DNA from 2 places in the Arthrobacter sp. PvP103 genome. Region 2 is predicted to be linked to the other one. Evidence: riboswitches for the same ligand, from Rfam matches in the RefSeq annotation. Region 2 holds a riboswitch; the other holds the start of a gene.

Region 1 (5,914 bases), 720 kb from region 2:
GGACCAGGTTCCGCTGGTAGGACGCCGTCAGGATCGAGCCGAGGACGGCCGTTCCGAGCAGTGAGCCAATCTCGTAACCGGTCTCCGAAATGGCCGCTGCCGCACCCGACTTCTCCGGCGGGACCGACCCCAGTATCAGGTCGTTGGAAATCGTTTCGGCTGCTCCCACGCCGAGGGCCAGGACCAGGAGTGCGCCCAGCAGGATGGCCGGACCGCCCGAGTGGTCCCCGAAGGCCACCATGAAGTAGCCGGTGGCGCTTAGGGAAAGACCTCCGGCCACCACAAAGCCTGGCCTTATTGTCCGCACCAGCGGGACCACCACCAGGCCGGCAACCACGGTGGCAACCAGCGCCGGGATCATGGCAATTCCGGCCTCCGTGGGCTGCTGGCCCTCCAGCAGCTGGAGGTGCTGGGCAAGGAACAGGATGAAGCCGTTGAAGGAAAAAAGCGCCAGGACATTGGCCGTGATGGCCGTGCTGAAGATCCTGTTTCCAAAGAGGCTGATGTCCAGTAGGGGGCTAGGCAGCCTCTTCTGGCGCCGGATGAAGGCGTAGCCCATGAGGAGTCCGAAACCGATGGCCGCCGCCGCCGCCGGGCCGAAGCCCTCCGTTGCCAGCGACTTGATGCCGTAGACCAAGGGAACCATTGTCACCAGGGAGAGGACGATGCTGGCGGCATCAACGGCTCCCGGGCTGGGGTCCCTGGATTCGGGAATCAGGGCCGGACCAAGCAGCAGGATAGGCAGCATGATGGGCACGGCCACCAGCAGGATTGCGCCCCACCAGTAGTGCTCCACGAGCCAGCCGCCGAAGATCGGCCCCAGCGCGGCACCACCCGAGAACCCTGCTGCCCAAATTGCGATAGCCAGACGGCGCCGGTTGGGGTCCGGAAAGATGTTCCGGATCAGGGACAGGGTGGAAGGCATGAGCATCGCACCGAAAAATCCAAGCGCTGCGCGGCCGGCAATGAGCCATTCCGCGCTGGGGGCGAATGCCGTTGCTGCGGAGACGGCGGCAAAACCGGTGCTGCCGATTAGCAGGAGCCGGCGGCGGCCGATCCTGTCGCCGAAACTGCCCATGGCGACCAGGAGGCCGGCCAGGACCAGGGGGTAGGCGTCGATAATCCACAGCAGCTGAACGCCGGTGGGGTCGAGGTTGCTGGCGATGGCGGGCAGTGCGAACGTCAGTGCGGTGTTGTCCACGGCGACCAGCAGAACCGGGAACATCAAAAGCGCGAGGGCCAGCCAGTCGCGACCCGGCCTGGGGCCGGTGGAGCGGCTGCCGATAGCGGCGGGCGCTGCGGAAGTGAGGCGCTGCGTGGCCGGCGTCGAAGGTGACTGCGAGTTTCCCATGAAGATAACTGTACCGTCTGGACGGTATAGTTAAGAAACGAGCCCGGACCACCGGGCATGATAGGAACCATGGCCAGAAAACCCGTTGCCCGCGAGGCTGTGCTCGACGCCTTTGAATCCCTGCTGATCGAGGTGGGTGAACGCGCCGCGACGCTGGATGCCGTGGCCCGGCGAGCAGGGGTTTCCAAGGGGGGTCTCCTGTATCACTTCCCGAATAAGGAAGCCATGATTTCTGCCCTGCTGGAGCGCATGGACCGGCTGGTCGCCGGGGATTTGGACGCCATGGCCAAAGCTCCGGAAGGCGCCGCGGTCTACTTCATCAAGTCCTCCCTCTGGGCGGACACTCCGCTGGACCGGGTTTTTGTGGCTGCCACCCGGCTTGCCGAAGTGGCGCACAAGGAGACGCTGCACCGCTTCGCGGCCGTCCAGGGGAGCTGGCTGGAACTGCTGGCCGGGGACGTTGGTCCGGCCATGGCCAAGGCCGTGCTGTACATGGGTGACGGCCTCTACTTCAATGCCATGCTGGCCAGCGGCCCCGGCGCCGCCCCGCCCGAAATGAGCGGCGACGTCGACAGCCTGCTGGCAGCCGTCGAACGGCTTCGCGGCTGACAGCGCCACGAGGGCGTGGGTCTGCCTTCCGGGACCGTCGCGATTCGGGCCGTAACGCGCCGTCGGACTGGCTGCGGAGTTTGCAGACTGGACCTGCGCGTAGGACAATTGACGCTGTGACTGTTGTCACCGCTAACTAAATATGCCTTTGATCTGCGGCGGGAGAGTTCTGCAAGTAGGTACAAGCAGGCGCCGTAGGAGCAAACCCTCCCCAGGAATCTCTCAGGCCCATGTACCGCCGCGGCAAGGCAACTCTGGAAAGCAGCATGCTGTCCGTTTGTGTCCCAACCCAGTTGGGGGGCAAACCAGGACACGCCATGCTCACCGACGGTGCAAGCGGAGCTGTGCGAGAGCACGGTCCTGCGGAAACTCTCAGGTCCAATACAGAGCGGGGAGGAACCCGGACCACTGCGGCGTACCCTGCGCCGCCATTAGTAATGGAGTTCCTTCGTGACGGTTAGTTCAGCCTCCACCACCTTCGTCGACCGGCATATTGGCGCCCGCCGCCAGGCCGACATCGACACCATGCTCAAGTCCGTCGGCTACGACACCGTGGACTCGCTGGTAGACACCGCGGTCCCCAAAGACATCCGCCAGGAAGTCGCCCTGACTTTGCAGGACGCCCTGAGCGAGGTCGAAGTACTGGCCGAGCTGCGCAAGCTGGCTGCCAAGAACAAGACGGCCGTACAGATGATCGGCCAGGGTTACTACGACACGGTGACCCCGGCGGTGATCCGCCGCAACATCCTCGAGTCCCCGGCCTGGTACACCGCCTACACCCCCTACCAGCCGGAAATTTCCCAGGGACGCCTTGAGGCACTCCTGAACTTCCAGACCATGGTCCAGGACCTCGTGGGCCTGCCCATCGCCAACGCCTCCCTCCTGGACGAAGCCACCGCCGTGGCTGAAGCAGTCCTGATGATGCGGCGTGCCAACAAGAACAAGGCCGCCCATGACGGCAAGACGGTCCTGGACGCCGATGTCCTGCCGCAGACCATCGCCATCGTCAAGGGCCGTGCCGAGGCGCTCGGCTTCGAGGTTGAGGTGGCGGATCTCTCCAAGGGGCTTCCCGACGGCGACATCAACGGCATCGTGCTGCAGCAGCCGGGCGTGTCCGGCCGGGTGTTCGACCACGCCGCCGTCATCGCCGCCGCCAAGGAACGCGGCGCACTGGTCACTGTGGCGGCTGACCTGCTCTCACTGACCCTGATCACCCCTCCGGGTGAGCAGGGTGCGGACATCGCCGTCGGCTCCACCCAGCGCCTGGGTGTGCCGCTGTTCTTCGGCGGTCCGCACGCCGCCTATATGGCCGTCCAGAAGGGCCTTGAGCGTTCCATGCCCGGCCGCCTGGTGGGTGTGTCCAAGGACAACGCCGGCACCCCGGCCTACCGCCTTGCCCTGCAGACCCGCGAGCAGCACATCCGCCGCGAAAAGGCCACGTCCAACATCTGCACCGCACAGGCACTGCTGGCCATCGTCTCGTCGATGTACGCCGTCTACCACGGCCCTGACGGACTGAAGTCCATCGCCGAGACCATCCACAAGAACGCCCGCACCCTGGCGGCATCCCTGCAGGGCGCAGGCCTCGAGATCCTGCACGGCAGCTTCTTCGATACCATCACCGTCCGCGTCCCGGGCAAAGCAGCTGACATCGTCGCCGCAGCCGAAGCCAAAGGCATCAACCTGCGCGGCATCGATGCCGACACCGTCGGCATCTCCGCTGACGAAACCACGACGCCGGAAACCGTCGCCGCCGTTGCCGCCGTTTTCGGCGCCGAGGTTGCCTCCGACGACGCAGGCTTCGCCCTCGACGCCGCCGTCGAACGTTCCTCGGACTACCTGCAGCACCCGGTCTTCAACACGCACCGCTCCGAAACCCAGCTGCTGCGCTACATCCGCAAGCTCTCGGACCGCGACCTCGCCCTGGACCGCACCATGATCCCGCTGGGGTCATGCACCATGAAGCTGAACGCCACCGCCGAGATGGAAGCCATCTCCTGGCCGGAGTTCGCCTCCATCCACCCCTTCGCCCCGGACTCCCAGACCGAAGGCTGGCGTGAGCTGATCGACGGCCTGGAAGCGGACCTCGCGGAGATCACAGGCTACGACCAGGTTTCCATCCAGCCGAACGCAGGCTCCCAGGGCGAGCTCGCGGGCCTGCTGGCGATCCGCGGCTACCACCTGTCCCGCGGTGATGACCAGCGCAACGTCTGCCTGATCCCCGCCTCGGCGCACGGTACCAACGCCGCGTCCGCCGTCCTGGCCGGCATGAAGGTGGTCGTCGTGGCCACCGCCGCTGACGGCACGATCGACCACGCCGACTTCCAGGCGAAGATCGAAACCCACAAAGACGTCCTGTCCGCGATCATGATCACGTACCCGTCAACGCACGGCGTATACGACGCCGACGTCCGCGAAATCTGCGACTCGGTGCACGCAGCAGGCGGGCAGGTCTACGTTGACGGCGCCAACCTGAACGCCCTGGTGGGCCTGGCGCAGCCGGGCAAGTTCGGCGGCGACGTGTCCCACCTGAACCTCCACAAGACCTTCTGCATCCCGCACGGCGGCGGCGGACCGGGCGTCGGCCCGGTTGCGGCCAAGGCCCACCTTGCGCCGTTCATGCCGGGCGATGCCAACAAGGCAGCCCACGAGGACGGGCACGGCGTTGCGATCTCCGCTTCCCGCTTCGGCTCCGCCGGGGTGCTGCCGATCTCCTGGGCCTACGTAAAGCTGATGGGCGGCGCCGGCCTGACCGAAGCCACCAAGTCGGCCCTGCTGGCGGCGAACTACATCGCCTCCCGCCTGAACGAGTTCTTCCCGGTGCTGTACACCGGCGAAGGCGGACTCGTGGCGCACGAGTGCATCCTGGACCTGCGCGCCCTGACTGCCAAGACGGGAGTCACCGCGGAAGACGTGGCGAAGCGCCTCATTGACTTCGGCTTCCACGCCCCCACGCTGGCATTCCCGGTTGCCGGCACGCTCATGGTGGAGCCCACTGAGTCCGAGGACCTCGTGGAGATTGACCGCTTCATCGATGCCATGATCACCATCCGCCAGGAAATCGACCAGGTTGCGAACGGCGACTTCACGGTGGAGAACTCCCCGCTGCGCAACGCACCGCACACCGCGGCCGCCGTCGTCTCCTCCGACTGGAACCGCGAATACCCGCGTGAGCAGGCCGCCTTCCCCGTCCACCACCTCAAGCAGGACAAGTACTTCCCGCCCGTGGGCCGCATCGACGGCGCAGCAGGGGACCGCAACCTGATCTGCTCCTGCCCGCCCATCGAAGACTTCGAAAACTAAGGATTCCCGCGATGACTGAGAACTACACGGCGCTCTATGAGGAGCACAAGAAGCTCGGCGCGTCCTTCACCGATTTCGGTGGCTTTCAGATGCCCCTGAAGTACTCCTCCGAGCTGGCCGAGCACCACGCCGTCCGCAAGTCTGCCGGACTGTTCGACCTCTCCCATATGGGCGAAGTCTGGGTCACCGGCCCGGACGCCGCAGCCTTCCTGGACTACGCCCTGGTCGGCAAAATTTCCGCCATGTCCGTGGGCAAGGCCAAGTACTCGCTGATCTGCCAGGAAGACGGCGGCATCATCGACGACCTCATCACGTACCGCCGCCCAGCGGCAGACGCCGCAGGAAACGGCACGGACAAATTCCTGGTGGTGCCCAACGCCGGAAACGCCGTTGTGGTCGCGGCCGCCCTCGCCGAACGGGCAGCAAAGTTCGACGTCGTGGTGGACGACGCCTCCGCCCGCACCTCGCTGATCGCCGTCCAGGGTCCCAAGGCCGAAGCCATCCTGCTTCGCCTGGTTCCGGCGGCACAGCACGAGCTGGTCACCGGACTGAAGTACTACGCCGCCGTCGAAGTTCCCTTCCTGGTGGCCGGCGCCACCAAGGACCTCCTGCTGGCCCGGACCGGCTACACCGGTGAGGACGGCTTCGAGA
Region 2 (5,914 bases):
GGGCGGATAGTTGGTGCAGCGAAGGGGGCCGGCAGTTGATCGTTTAACGCCAGGCCGGCGCTGTTCGTCCCCCGCGGAACTTGTTTTCTGTTCGCCGTCCCGATTTCACGCGCCGTTAATGACGGGGTTCTAGCGTGGTTCTTCAGGCACCATCCGCTAGAAGGGATCCATCATGGCCGATATAGCTGCTGTGCTGGGACGGCTCTCCCCGGAAGAGCTCGACGAGCTCCGGGAGATTGGTCCCCAGGGCCACCTCACCAGGCGCCTTCTCGATGCCCTGGACAGGGCCGCCGGCGGGTCGGGGGCGGGCCGCGGCTATTACGTGCCCACGGGAAGCGTGAGTGCAACGGGCGGACCGCATCTCGTGCTGCGCAGCGATGTCTCCGCATGGCTGTTCGGTGCAGGTCCGCAGATTCCGCACGGGCACCAGGCCGCAGACCCGGCCGGTGAACCCTTGCGGCAGGAAACTGACTGGTCGGAACTGCGTCCCGGCGACAAGGTGGCGATTGTGCGGGGCAACCGCGTCACGGCGTCGGGAATTGTTGACGCCATGACCGAAGATGCCTCCACGGTGTGGGTCCTTTTCGAAGGCGTGGCGCCCCGGCGAATGTTCCACCGAGGCGATCCGGACGACCTTCGTCCCGTACATTAAGCCGTCAGGGCCTTACTCGGCCTTGGCACGGGCTTTCTTGGCGTCCTTCTTGGCGGCCTCGTCCTTGACGCGCTGTGCTTCGGCGCGGACTGCAGCGTGCGTGGAGCGTTCGGCCACCAGCCAAGCCGGGGGAGCCTGCAGCAGCGCGGTGATCTCCGCCGAGGTCAGTGCTTCCTCGACGCCGCCGCGGGCCAGGCCGCTAATGGAAACGTTCAGTTTCTGCGCCACCACCGGGCGGGGGTGCGGGCCGTTGCGGCGGAGCTCGGCCAGCCACTCCGGCGGGTTGGCCTGGAGCTCGGCGAAATCGGCGCGGGTGATAACCGAATCCTGGAACTCCTGGGGTGTTGCGGGCAGGTAGATGCCAAGCTTCTTGGCAACGGTGGCCGGCTTCATGGACTGGGAGTTTGCAGAGGTCATACTTCAAGGGTATCCGGCGGACCGCCTACAAGGCACCAGAGCAGCACCAAACAGCACCAGCAGGGCTCTCCCGCAGCTCTGGCGGTACTGTGAACGTGTGTCCGCTGAAGAAGAATCCCCGCAAGCATCCGCACCCGCTGAACCGGAAGGGCGCGTGCTGCGCTTCGCCTACGTTGCCGGAGTAACGCCGGGGAAGTGGATCAGGCGCTGGGAAGAGCGGATGCCGGATGTTCCGTTGCAGTCCTTTATGTCCGACGACGGCGCCCAGCTTTTGGTCCTCCGTGACGGTTCCGCCGACCTCAGTTTCGTCCGCCTGCCGGTGGAGCGTGAGGGCCTGAACGTGATTCCCCTGTATGAGGAGCAGCCGGTGGTGGTTGCTCCCAAGGGACATGAGATTTCGGTGTTCGAAGAGGTGGCGCTGGCGGACCTTGCCGCAGAGACCTTTCTGGATGTGGCGGAGCTCGGCGGCCCGGAAGCTGCTTTGCAGGTGGTTGCCTCGGGTGCCGGGCTCGTGATCCTGCCGATGTCCGTCGCCCGCCACTTCAACGTCAAGGACACGGTGGCGCGGAAGCTCACCGGCGCACCCACCACACAGATCGCCCTTGCCTGGCCCAATGAGGCCACGCGTGAAGCGACGCGTGGGGCCGGGGATGAGGCGGCGGACCAGGCAATGGATGAAGTGATCGAGGAGTTCATCGGGATTGTCCGCGGACGGACCGCCCAGAGCTCCCGCCAGCCGTCGGCGAAGGTGGAGCCGCCCAAGAAGGAACCGAAACCGGACCGGCGGGGAACCGGCGTCAAAAAACCCAAGGTGGCCCAGCGATACGCTCCCAATCCGGACAAGGGCCGCGGCAAGGGATCGCGCAAGAAGGGCAAGCGCTAGGGCTTAGGCGGTGCAGGCATCCTTGAGCGCGGTGACGGACTCGGCGGGAACCTGATCGCCCGCCTCGGCGATCTGGCGTAGCGGAGTGGTGATCTCGGCCGGCACGCCGGCGGTGTCGGCCCCGGCCACGAGGCCGCCCAGCAGTTCCTTGTCCTTGACGCTGACAAGCCCGTCCTCCACGAGCGCGCACACCTGTCCCTTGACCTGGTCGGCGGCTGCTGTGGCAACTTGGGAGGCGCCGTCGCTCACGGCCTTTTCGGCTGCGTCCTGGACCTGCCCGCAGCCGGTCAGTACAACGATGAGGGCAGCAGCGGACAGGGCGGCGAGGCGGGATTTCATGGTTCCAGCGTAGCAAGCGGTGCCTCGGCCACCGACGGATCCCTCCCGTCAGCGGCACGAATGACCCATATGACGTGACTCTGTTGCGTGTCGTCCCGGCAACAGATAATGTGTGAGCCGTGTCACCGACAAGTGATACACGCTTTTGATCTGCGGCGGGAGAGTCCTGCCGGTACGTTCAGCAGGCGCCGTAGGAGCAAATCCTCCCCAGGAATCTCTCAGGCCCACGTACCGCCGCGGCGAGGCAACTCTGGAAAGTAGTCCGGTCCCCGGGCTCACCGACGGTGCAAGCGGCACGCTGTAACAGCAGGGTCCGCGGAAACTCTCAGGTCAAATACAGAGCGGGGAGGAACCCGAATCAACGTGGCGCCCTGCGCCACCTGAATTATGGAGTTCCTCTCGTGACGATTCAGCCGTCCTCTTCCACCTTTGCAGGCCGCCGCATCTGCGTGTCCTGCCGCCCCAGTGCGCGTCCCCAGTCCGCCCCGCAGCGCCTGGGCAGCTAAGGAACCCGGCCATGGCTGTTGGTGTCTTTGATCTTTTTTCCATCGGGATTGGGCCTTCGAGTTCGCATACGGTGGGTCCGATGCGGGCTGCGGCGGTGTTCGCCGGGGAGCTGAAGGCTTCCGGTGCCCTGGAGAGGGTGGCCGGGCTGCGGGTGGATTTGTATGGTTCGCTCGCCGCGACGGGGCACGGTCACGGGACGATGACGGCGATCCTGCTGGGGCTGGAGGGGTTCCATCCGGAGAAGATCCTCCCGGCCGAGGTGGAGGAGCGGCTGGCGGCGATCGCGGAGTCCGGGATGCTGCGGCTGGCCGGTGCTGTTGATGGTGCCGGGGTGGTCCTGCCGTACGGGGTGAAGGATATGGTGTTGCGGCCGTTGACCATCCTGCCGCGGCACACGAACGGGATGACTTTCACTGTCACGGATGCTGGCGGGGAGGTGCTGCATGCGGCGACGTTCTTCTCGGTGGGCGGGGGGTTTATTGTCCGTGAGGGCGAGGAGGACGCGGCGCAGCAGGAGTTGGAGGAGTCGAAGAAGGAGTTGCCGCTGCCGTTCCGGACTGCGGCGGAGCTGCTGGGCCGGTGCCAGTCCAAGGGCCTGTCCATTGGGGAGATCATGTTCGTCAACGAACGCGCCTCCCGGTCCGAGGCGGAGATCCGGGAGGGGTTGCTGCACATTTACTCGGTGATGGAGGAGTGCGTGGCGGTGTCCCTGAAGCGTGAGGGGCTGCTGCCCGGCGGGCTGAAGGTCCGCCGTCGTGCGCCGGACTGGCACGAGCGTTTGCTGAAGGAGAACCGGGGCCAGGACCCGGAGTACCGGGATCCGAAGTACTGGCAGGAGTGGGTGAACCTGATCGCGTTGGCGGTGAACGAGGAGAACGCGTCCGGCGGCAGGGTGGTCACGGCGCCGACGAACGGGGCGGCCGGGATCATCCCGGCGGTGTTGTATTACGCGTTGCATTTCGCGCCGGGCATGGACCGGGCCAGCCGGGAGGACCGGGATGATGTGGTGGTGAAGTTCCTGCTCGCTGCCGGTGCGGTCGGGGTGCTCTATAAGGAACAGGCGTCCATTTCGGGGGCGGAGGTGGGCTGCCAGGGTGAGGTGGGTTCGGCGTCGTCGATGGCCGCTGCGGGCCTGGCCGAGGTGATGGGCGGGACGCCGCAGCAGGTGGAGAACGCGGCGGAGATCGCGATGGAGCACAACCTGGGGCTGACGTGTGATCCGATCGGCGGGCTGGTGCAGATCCCCTGTATCGAGCGGAACGCGATCGCGGCGGCGAAGGCCATCAATGCCGCGAAGATGGCGCTCTGGGGCGACGGCACGCACCGGGTGTCCCTGGACGAGGTGATCGTGACCATGCGCGAGACCGGCAGGGACATGTCCTCCAAGTACAAGGAAACCGCCATGGGCGGCCTCGCCGTCAACGTCGTCGAATGCTGACTCCCTAGCCCGACCGGGACGGCTCCAGCAACCCCTCCCGCACCAAAATTTTGCCGGACTACCGGCGCACGCACAAAGGAAAGAGAACCATGACACTGGCACCAGAAGGCCGGAAGATGCTGCGTATTGAGCAGCGCAATGCGGCTACTCCGGTGGAGCGTAAGCCGGAGTGGATCAAGGCCAAGGTCCAGATGGGCCCGGAGTTCGTCCAGCTCAAGAACCTGGTGAAGAAGGAAGGCCTGCACACCGTCTGTGAAGAGGCCGGCTGCCCGAACATCTTCGAATGCTGGGAAGACAAGGAAGCCACTTTCCTGATCGGCGGCTCCGAATGCACCCGGCGCTGCGATTTCTGCCAGATCGATACCGGCAAGCCTTCACCGGTGGACATGTTTGAGCCCACCAAGGTGGCCCGCTCGGTCCAGGCCATGCAGCTGCGCTACGCCACCGTGACCGGCGTGGCCCGGGACGACCTCGCCGACGAGGGCGTCTGGCTCTACGCCGAGACCGTCCGCAAGATCCACGAACTGAACCCGGGCACCGGCGTCGAACTCCTGATCCCGGACTTCTCCGGCAAACCCGAACACATCGCCGCGATCTGCGACTCCAAGCCCGAGGTCTTCGCGCACAACGTCGAGACCGTCCCGCGGATCTTCAAGCGCATCCGCCCCGCGTTCCGCTACGACCGGTCGCTGGACGTCATCACGCAGGGCCGGAACCTGGGAATGGTCACCAAATCCAACCTGATCCTGGGCATGGGAGAAACCCGGGAGGAAATCTCCGAGGCCCTGCGCGACCTGCACGAGGCCGGCTGCGACCTGATCACGATCACCCAGTACCTGCGCCCGTCCGAACGCCACCTGCCGGTGGACCGCTGGGTCAAGCCGCAGGAATTCGTCGACCTCGCCACGGAGGCCGAAGAGATCGGTTTCCTCGGCGTGATGTCCGGACCGCTGGTGCGCTCCTCCTACCGTGCCGGCCGGCTCTGGGCCACCGCGATGCGCAAGAAGGGCTGGGACATCCCGGCCGAACTCGCGCACATCGAGTCCTCCGGCAGCACCCGCCAGGAAGCCAGCTCGCTCATCGCAGCACACTCCTGAGAACCATTTGACCGCCAGAGAGGACCAATGATGTTCCCCACCAGGATCGAAATCATCCCTTCAGAGGGAATCGTTGAGCAGGTCAAGGCGCACGTGCCTTTGACCACGACGCTCACCGTGACGTGCCTGCCCCACCACGGCATTGAGCGGACCATGCGTGCCGCCGTGCAGCTGGGCGTGCTCGGTTATTCTGTCATTCCGCATCTCGCGGCGCGGAGCGTGCCCGGCCGGTCCGAACTCACCGGAATCCTGCGTGACTGCGATGTCTCCGGCATCAACGAAGTGTTTGTGATCGGCGGAGACCGGAAGCAGCCCGCAGGCCCGTACGCGTCCTCCCTTCCCCTGCTGGAAGACATCGCGCAGTACACCGGCGGCAGGATGCGGGCAGGAGTTGCCGGTTACCCGGAAGGCCACCCCTCGGTGGGGCCGGTGGACCTGCTGGACGCCCTGCTGGCCAAGCAGCACCTCGCATCGAACGTTGTCACGCAAATGTGCTTCTCTGCGCCGAAAATCCTTGACTTCGCGGCACTCCTGCGCCGCGAAGGGGTGCAGCTGCCCGTCTGGGCCGGCGTGGCCGGGAC

What was found. Region 2 has a riboswitch for glycine ahead of JOE41_RS11505 (L-serine ammonia-lyase). Riboswitches for the same ligand answer to the same signal wherever they lie in the genome.
Region 1: another riboswitch for glycine. It lies ahead of gcvP (aminomethyl-transferring glycine dehydrogenase); the one in region 2 lies ahead of JOE41_RS11505 (L-serine ammonia-lyase).

The regions. Positions count from the first base shown of each region.
Region 1 covers NZ_JAFIBQ010000001.1:3,221,036-3,226,949, forward strand. Annotated here, with positions in the region: gene JOE41_RS14900 (MFS transporter) at 1-1,351, opposite strand, end outside; gene JOE41_RS14905 (TetR/AcrR family transcriptional regulator) at 1,421-1,960, shown strand; glycine riboswitch at 2,110-2,208, shown strand; gene gcvP (aminomethyl-transferring glycine dehydrogenase) at 2,411-5,263, shown strand; gene gcvT (glycine cleavage system aminomethyltransferase GcvT) at 5,275-5,914, shown strand, end outside.
Region 2 covers NZ_JAFIBQ010000001.1:2,504,778-2,510,691, forward strand. Annotated here, with positions in the region: gene JOE41_RS21025 (hypothetical protein) at 173-652, shown strand; gene JOE41_RS11490 (DUF5997 family protein) at 665-1,069, opposite strand; gene JOE41_RS11495 (LysR family transcriptional regulator substrate-binding protein) at 1,167-1,952, shown strand; gene JOE41_RS11500 (hypothetical protein) at 1,956-2,291, opposite strand; glycine riboswitch at 2,438-2,535, shown strand; gene JOE41_RS11505 (L-serine ammonia-lyase) at 2,809-4,236, shown strand; gene lipA (lipoyl synthase) at 4,326-5,333, shown strand; gene JOE41_RS11515 (methylenetetrahydrofolate reductase) at 5,361-5,914, shown strand, end outside.